Phreatobacter stygius: one gene and its partner. The protein of the gene in region 1 binds, or shares a complex with, the protein of each later gene. Links are inferred from orthologs where the notes say so. Each region holds a gene or a part of one and is shown on either strand. Other genes may lie near its edges.

Region 1 (3,655 bases):
CGGCCACCCGCTGCCGCGGGAAGTGCTGGTGGACGGCGGCGCGGCGCGGCTGATCAGCTGCTGACGGTGGATGCCGCGCATCGATCCTGGGAAACTCCGTCCGCCTGGCGGACGTCAGTGCGGGCTGGTGGAGCTGGGGGGATTCGAACCCCCGACCTCTGCAGTGCGATTGCAGCGCTCTCCCATCTGAGCTACAGCCCCGGCCCGCGAGCGCGCTTTTTAGGGTGAGCCGTTGTCCTGGTCAAGGACCGTTCTCACGGCTCGGCGCGGGAAGTTTGGGCGGCCGGATGAGGCCGCCCGGCCGGTCACATGTTCTGTCCGTGGCAATGCTTGAACTTCTTGCCCGAGCCGCAGGGGCAGGCTTCGTTCCGGCCGACTTTGCCCCAAGTCGAAGGGTCGTTCGGGTTGCGGTCGATCGCCGCCACCGCATCGCCGGCGGCGAGCGCCTGGAAGCCGCCCGAGGGTGCGCCCATGGAGGCGAATTCATCAAGCCCGGTCATCGGGTCGATATGGTGCGCGCTCATCGGCGGCAGGTCCGGCATCGGCGGCGGCTCCTGCAGCTCGACCAAAGCGAGCTGCTGGGTGGTCATCTCGCGCAGCCGCTCCATCAGGCTCTCGAACAGCTGGAAGGCTTCCGACTTGAACTCGTTCAGCGGATCGCGCTGGGCATAACCGCGCAGGCCCACCACCTGGCGCAGGTGGTCGAGCTGGACGATATGCTCGCGCCACAGGTGGTCGAGCACCTGCATGACCACGGCCTTTTCGATCTGGCGCAGGATGTCCGGCCCGAAACGCGCGGCCTTCGAGGCCATCATCTCGTCGGCGGCGGTCTTGATGCGCTCGATCACCTCTTCGTCGGCAATGCCCTCTTCCTTGGCCCAGTCCTGGACCGGCAGGTCGAGATTGAGCACCCGGTAGACCTCGTCCTTCAGCTTGGCGGTGTCCCATTGCTCGGCATAGGCATCCGGCGGGATATGCTGGTGGACCAGGTCCTCGATCACGCCATGGCGCATGTCACCGACCATTTCGGACAGGTCTTCCTGGCTCATCAGGTCGATGCGCTGCTCGAAGATCACCTTGCGCTGATCATTGGCGACGTCGTCATATTTCAGCACGTTCTTGCGCAGGTCGAAGTTGCGGGCTTCGACCTTCTGCTGGGCTTTTTCCAGCGCGCGATTGATCCAGGGATGGACGATCGCCTCGCCTTCCTTCAGGCCGAGCTTGGTCAGCATGCCCTCCATGCGGTCGGACCCGAAGATGCGCATCAGGTCGTCCTGCAGGGACAGGTAGAATTTCGAACGGCCGGGATCGCCCTGCCGGCCGGAACGGCCGCGCAGCTGGTTGTCGATGCGCCGGCTCTCGTGGCGCTCGGTGCCCATGATGTAGAGGCCGCCGGCGTCGAGCGCGCGCTGCTTCAGTTGGCCGACCTGTTGGCGGATCGCCTCGGCCTTGGCATCCTTGTCCGGGCCGTCTTCGAGTGCTGCGAGCTCGACCTGGATGCGCATGTCGGCATTGCCGCCGAGCTGGATGTCGGTGCCGCGGCCAGCCATGTTGGTGGCAATGGTGATGGCGCCGGGGACGCCGGCCTGGGAGACGATGAAGGCCTCCTGCTCGTGATAGCGGGCGTTCAGCACGGCGAAGACCTTTTCGCCGGCGCTGCCCTGGTCGCCGTCATAAAGCGGTGCGAAGGCGGCGGGGTCGTCGAGATCGACCTGGCGGAAGCCATGCTGCTTCAGCATCTCGGCGAGCGTCTCGGATTTTTCGATCGAGGTGGTGCCGACCAGCACGGGCTGGCCCTTGGCGCGTGCCAGGCCGACCTCGGTGATGATCGACTGGAACTTCTCCTCGACCGATTTGTAGACCTCGTCGTCCTCGTCGATACGCGCCAGGCCCCGGTTGGTCGGGATCTCGACCACTTCCAGCTTGTAGATGTCCATGAACTCGTCGGCCTCGGTGGAGGCCGTGCCGGTCATGCCGGCGAGCTTCTTGTACATGCGGAAATAGTTCTGGAAGGTGATCGAGGCCAGCGTCTGGTTCTCGGGCTGAACCTGGACGCGCTCCTTGGCCTCCAGCGCCTGGTGCAGGCCTTCCGAATAGCGCCGGCCCGGCATCATGCGGCCGGTGAATTCGTCGATGATCACCACTTCGCCGTTGCGGACGATATAGTCCTTGTCGCGCTGGAACAGCCGGTGGGCCTTGAGCGCCTGATTGACGTGGTGGACGGTCGAGACATTCTCGACGTCGTAGAGCTCGCCCTTCAGGATGCCGGCCTCGGCCAGCAGTTTCTCGATCTTCTCGTTGCCGGTCTCGGTCAGCGCGCAGGTGCGCTGCTTCTCGTCGATCTCGTAATCTTCCTTGGCGAGCAGCGGAATGAACTTGTCGATGGTCGCGTAGAAGTCGGAGCGGTCGTCGAGCGGGCCGGAAATGATCAGCGGCGTGCGCGCCTCGTCGATCAGGATACTGTCCACCTCGTCAACGATGGCGTAGGCGTGGCCGCGCTGCACCATCTCGGCGACCGAATATTTCATGTTGTCGCGGAGATAGTCGAAACCGTACTCGTTGTTGGTGCCGTAGGTGATGTCGCAGGCATAGGCATCGTGACGCTGGGCATCGTCGAGGCCATGGACGATGACGCCGGTGGTCAGGCCGAGGAACTTGTAGATCCGGCCCATCCATTCGGAGTCGCGCTTGGCCAGATAGTCGTTCACCGTGACGACATGGACGCCCTTGCCGGCGAGCGCGTTCAGATAAACCGCCAGCGTCGCGACCAGGGTCTTGCCTTCGCCGGTCTTCATTTCCGCGATGGCGCCCTCGTGCAGCACCATGCCGCCGATCAGCTGGACGTCGTAGTGGCGCTGCTTCAGCACGCGCTTGGCGGCCTCCCGGACGGTGGCAAAGGCCGGCACCAGGATGTCGTCGACAGTCTTGCCAGCGGCAAGTTGAGCCTTGAATTCGTCGGTGCGCGCGCGCAACGCCTCGTCGGACAGCTTTTCCAGCTCCGGCTCCAGCTTGTTGATCGCGTCGACCTGAGGCCGGTAGCCCTTGACCCGACGGTCACTGCTATTGCCGAAAATCTTGCGGAAGATCGGACCGAACATGAGTAATCCTTCGCTTGAAGCCGATGCTGACAGGTTCCGGCCGAACAGATGGGTCGCAGCGCCCCGCCTTCCGGTTCATTGCATCGGCCCCACAAGGCAGGTTGAGGGACGCCCCGTGCGCCCCGTCGTCGTTTCCCGGCGGGATATATCCCCGGGAGCGTGCAAAGCCACGCTCTAACGGAGACGTGCGACAGATATGGACGGGGGCATGGGTTGTCAATTCGGCGGGAACCGGGCATTCCTGCCGCAACCTGCGGACTGCTCTCGCGTTATGTTCCCTAGGGTCCTTGCCCTAAATGCGCCACGCGAGCCCGCGAAGACGCGTCGTTTCCCAGACAGAGGCTGCTTTCCGATGACCGTTCGTCTGCCCATTGTCCTCGTCGCCCTGTCGATGGCGCTCGCCGGACCCGTGGCCGCCCAGGCTCCCGCGCCGGCGGCACCGGCGCGTCCCGCGCCCTCGGCTCCAGCCACGCCCGCGGCTCCAGCCGCCGCCGCGCCGTCCCCGGACCGGGTGCTGGCGCGTGTCCAGGGCATCGAGATCCGGCAGGCCGATCTCG
Region 2 (3,192 bases), 5.0 Mb from region 1 along the record:
TGCACCGCCGTTCCACGCTGGAGGATACTCCGGCCGTACGCGGCATGATCGCGAAGGTGGCTCACCTCGTGAAAGTGGTCGAGGGCTGAGACGATGAAACTCATCGACTTGAAGGACAATGACGGGGCCGTAAAGCGCAAGATGCGCATCGGCCGCGGCATCGGTTCGGGTAAGGGCAAGACCGGCGGCCGTGGCGTCAAGGGTCAGAAGTCCCGCTCGGGCGTCGCGATCAACGGCTTCGAGGGCGGCCAGATGCCGCTGCATCGGCGCCTGCCGAAACGTGGCTTCACCAACATCTTCCGGCTCGATTTCGTCGAGGTGACGCTCGCGCGTCTCCAGCGCGCCATCGATTCGGGCAAGCTGAAGGCCGGCGCCATCGACGCGGCTGGCCTGGTTGCCGCCGGCGTCGTCCGGCGCTCGCGTGACGGCATCCGGGTGATCGCCACCGGCGAGATCAAGGCTGCGGTGCAGCTGACGGTCCACGGCGCGTCGTCGGGCGCGGTCGCCGCGGTCGAGAAGGCCGGCGGATCGATCACCCTCGTGAAGCCGAAGGCCGTGGCCGCGGCCTGACCGGCTGCCACCTGCGCCTGAACGACATAAGCGGAAGGGGTCGGTTCGCAAGGACCGGCCCCTTTTCGTCTGCGACGACAAGGCGCCCGAGAATTCGGGTACCGGTCCTTCCGGGGACTGGCGCTGGCGGCTTCAGGCCGCTAAGTGAGTGCAACCTCTGACGGGCGCGGCCTTGGCCAGCCCCTCGACCATTTGCATCGGAGCCACCATGGCATCGGCAGCGGAACAATTGGCAGCCAATCTGAATTTCGGCGCCCTGGCCAAGGCCGAGGACCTGAAGAAACGGATCTGGTTCACGCTCGGCGCCTTGCTGGTCTACCGGGTCGGCACCTATATCCCGCTGCCGGGAATCGATCCGGAAGCGCTGCGCCAGATCTTCACGTCGTCGCAGGGCGGCGTCTTGGCCATGTTCAACGTGTTCGCCGGCGGCGCGGTCGGCCGCATGGCGATCTTCGCCTTGAACATCATGCCTTATATCTCCGCCTCGATCATCATCCAGCTACTGACCGCCGTCGTTCCTGAGCTCGAAAAGCTCAAGAAGGAAGGCGAGATGGGCCGCAAGCAGCTGAACCAATATACCCGCTACCTGACGGTGGTGCTGGCGCTGTTCCAGTCCTGGGGCATTTCGGCCGGCCTGCAGTCGTCGGGCACGATCGTCGCCAATCCCGGCCTGTTCTTCATGGTCACCACGGTGATCACGCTGACCGGCGGCACCATGTTCATGATGTGGCTCGGCGAGCAGATCACCCAGCGCGGCATCGGCAACGGCATCTCGCTGATCATCTTCGCCGGCATCGTCGCGGAACTGCCGAGCGTGCTGGCCCAGGCCTTCGAGCTCGGCCGCCAGGGCGTGCTGTCGACGCCGCTGCTGCTCGGCCTTCTGGTGCTGATCGTCGTCACCGTGGGCGTGATCGTGTTCTGCGAGCGGGCCCAGCGCCGGCTGTTGATCCAGTATCCGAAGCGCCAGGTCGGTAACAAGGTGTTCGAGGGCAATTCCTCGCACCTGCCGCTGAAGCTCAACACCGCCGGCGTGATTCCGCCGATCTTCGCCTCGTCGCTGCTGCTGCTGCCGACCACCGCGCTGTCGTTCCAGACCAATCCGGCGGAATGGCTGCGGCTGACCGCGCAGCTGCTCGGCCATGGCCAGCCGCTGTTCCTGGCGCTCTATCTGCTGCTGATCGTGTTCTTCTGCTTCTTCTACACGGCGATCGTGTTCAACCCGCAGGAGACCGCCGACAACCTGCGCAAATATGGCGGGTTCATCCCGGGCATCCGTCCGGGCGAAAAGACCGCCAGCTATATCGACTATGTGCTGACCCGCATCACGGTGATCGGCGCCGGCTATATCGCCCTGGTCTGCCTCATTCCGGAATTGATGATCGCGCAGCTCGGCCAGAGCTTCTATCTGCTCGGCGGCACGTCGCTCCTGATCGTCGTCACCGTCACCATGGATACGGTCGCCCAGGTGCAGGGCTATCTGCTGGCTCACCAGTACGAGGGGCTGGTGAAGAAATCGCAATTGCGGGGGAAGCGTCGATGAAACTCATACTGCTCGGGCCTCCCGGAGCGGGGAAGGGGACCCAAGCACAGCGACTGGTCGACAAGCACGGCATCGTGCAGCTGTCGACCGGTGACATGCTGCGGGCGGCGGTGAAGGCCGGTTCGCCGGTCGGGATGAAGGCCAAGGACGTGATGGCGCGCGGTGAACTCGTCTCCGACGAGATCGTGGTCGGCATCATCGAAGATCGCATCGCCGAGCCGGATTGCGTCAACGGCTTCATTCTCGACGGCTTTCCGCGCACGGTCGCCCAGGCCGAGGCGCTGGACGCCATGCTCGGCCGGCACGGCCTGAAGCTCGACGCGGTCATCGAGCTGAAGGTCGACGAGGACATCCTGATTCAGCGGATCGAGACGCGCGTCGCCGAGATGAAGGCGCGCGGCGAGGCGATCCGCCCCGACGACAATGCGGCGGCCCTGCACAAGCGGCTCGAGGCCTACCGCGCCCAGACCGCTCCGGTCGCCGGCTATTACGCGTCGAAGGGCGCCTTGCACTCGGTTGACGGCATGGCGCCGATCGATCAGGTGACCAGCGACGTCGCCGCGATCCTGGAAGCCTGAAGCCGCTGGCGGATTTGGGTTGACGAACGGGCGCTTAGCGGCTATGTCGCACGCCTCGTTCGATTGACGGAAGACGGCTCCGTTTGCGTGAGCAGGCGGCGCCTTTTTCATTTGTCGAACACCCATGCAGAGGCCGGCCTCCACCGGCGCATGGTTTTTCTGAACCGCCGCGCTCAGGCGTGGCCGACATGGAGACGAGAGATGGCTCGTATAGCGGGTGTCAATATCCCGACGAACAAGCGCACCGTGATCGCGCTTCAGTACATTCACGGCATCGGCGCCAAGTTCGCCGGCGAGATCTGCGAAAAGGTCAAGATCCCGGCCGAGCGTCGCGTCAATCAGCTGACCGACCAGGAAGTGCTGCAGATCCGCGAAGTGATCGACCGCGACTATATGGTCGAAGGCGATCTGCGTCGCGAAGTGTCGATGAATATCAAGCGCCTGATGGACCTCGGCTGCTATCGCGGCCTGCGTCACCGCAAGGGCCTGCCGGTCCGCGGCCAG

The links.
Region 2: the proteins of secA (region 1) and secY are in contact, whole or in part, in a crystal structure (PDB 3DIN), measured with the Thermotoga maritima proteins. The link is inferred for Phreatobacter stygius from one-to-one orthologs. Residues at the interface, in WP_004082002.1 of Thermotoga maritima: Glu261, Ala262, Arg263, Lys300, Ala301, Arg302, Thr303, Ile304, Ile305, Leu323, Tyr324, Asp325, Pro326, Val329, Ser330, Tyr333, Ile336, Lys340, Phe345, Val349, Glu363, Phe364, Tyr374, Ser375, Gly376, Gly377, Glu393, Ile395, Thr482, Ser483; in WP_004081795.1 of Thermotoga maritima: Glu108, Gly109, Glu110, Glu111, Ala236, Glu237, Arg238, Arg239, Ile240, Thr241, Ile242, Gln243, Tyr244, Ala245, Arg246, Arg247, Val248, Thr249, Gly250, Arg251, Arg252, Val253, Tyr254, Gly256, Ala257, Ser258, Thr259, Tyr260, Leu261, Pro262.

The regions. Positions count from the first base shown.
Region 1 is NZ_CP039690.1:2,001,984-2,005,638, reverse strand. Bases 106-3,445 are described here. They hold secA (preprotein translocase subunit SecA), read right to left. Parts: upstream 3,099-3,445; coding sequence 306-3,098; downstream 106-305. In the rest of the region: E8M01_RS09110 (type III PLP-dependent enzyme), read left to right, coding at 1-64; E8M01_RS09095 (peptidylprolyl isomerase), read left to right, coding at 3,451-3,655. UniProt on the Escherichia coli protein: Required for protein export, interacts with the SecYEG preprotein conducting channel.
Region 2 is NZ_CP039690.1:7,028,720-7,031,911, reverse strand. What follows is about bases 68-2,944. They hold secY (preprotein translocase subunit SecY), read left to right. Parts: upstream 68-778; coding sequence 779-2,110; downstream 2,111-2,944. Other genes in these bases: rpsM (30S ribosomal protein S13), read left to right, coding at 2,890-2,944; E8M01_RS33215 (adenylate kinase), read left to right, coding at 2,107-2,688; rplO (50S ribosomal protein L15), read left to right, coding at 94-570; rpmD (50S ribosomal protein L30), read left to right, coding at 68-89. Also shown: more of rpmD, read left to right, coding at 1-67; more of rpsM, read left to right, coding at 2,945-3,192. UniProt on the Escherichia coli protein: The central subunit of the protein translocation channel SecYEG. Consists of two halves formed by TMs 1-5 and 6-10.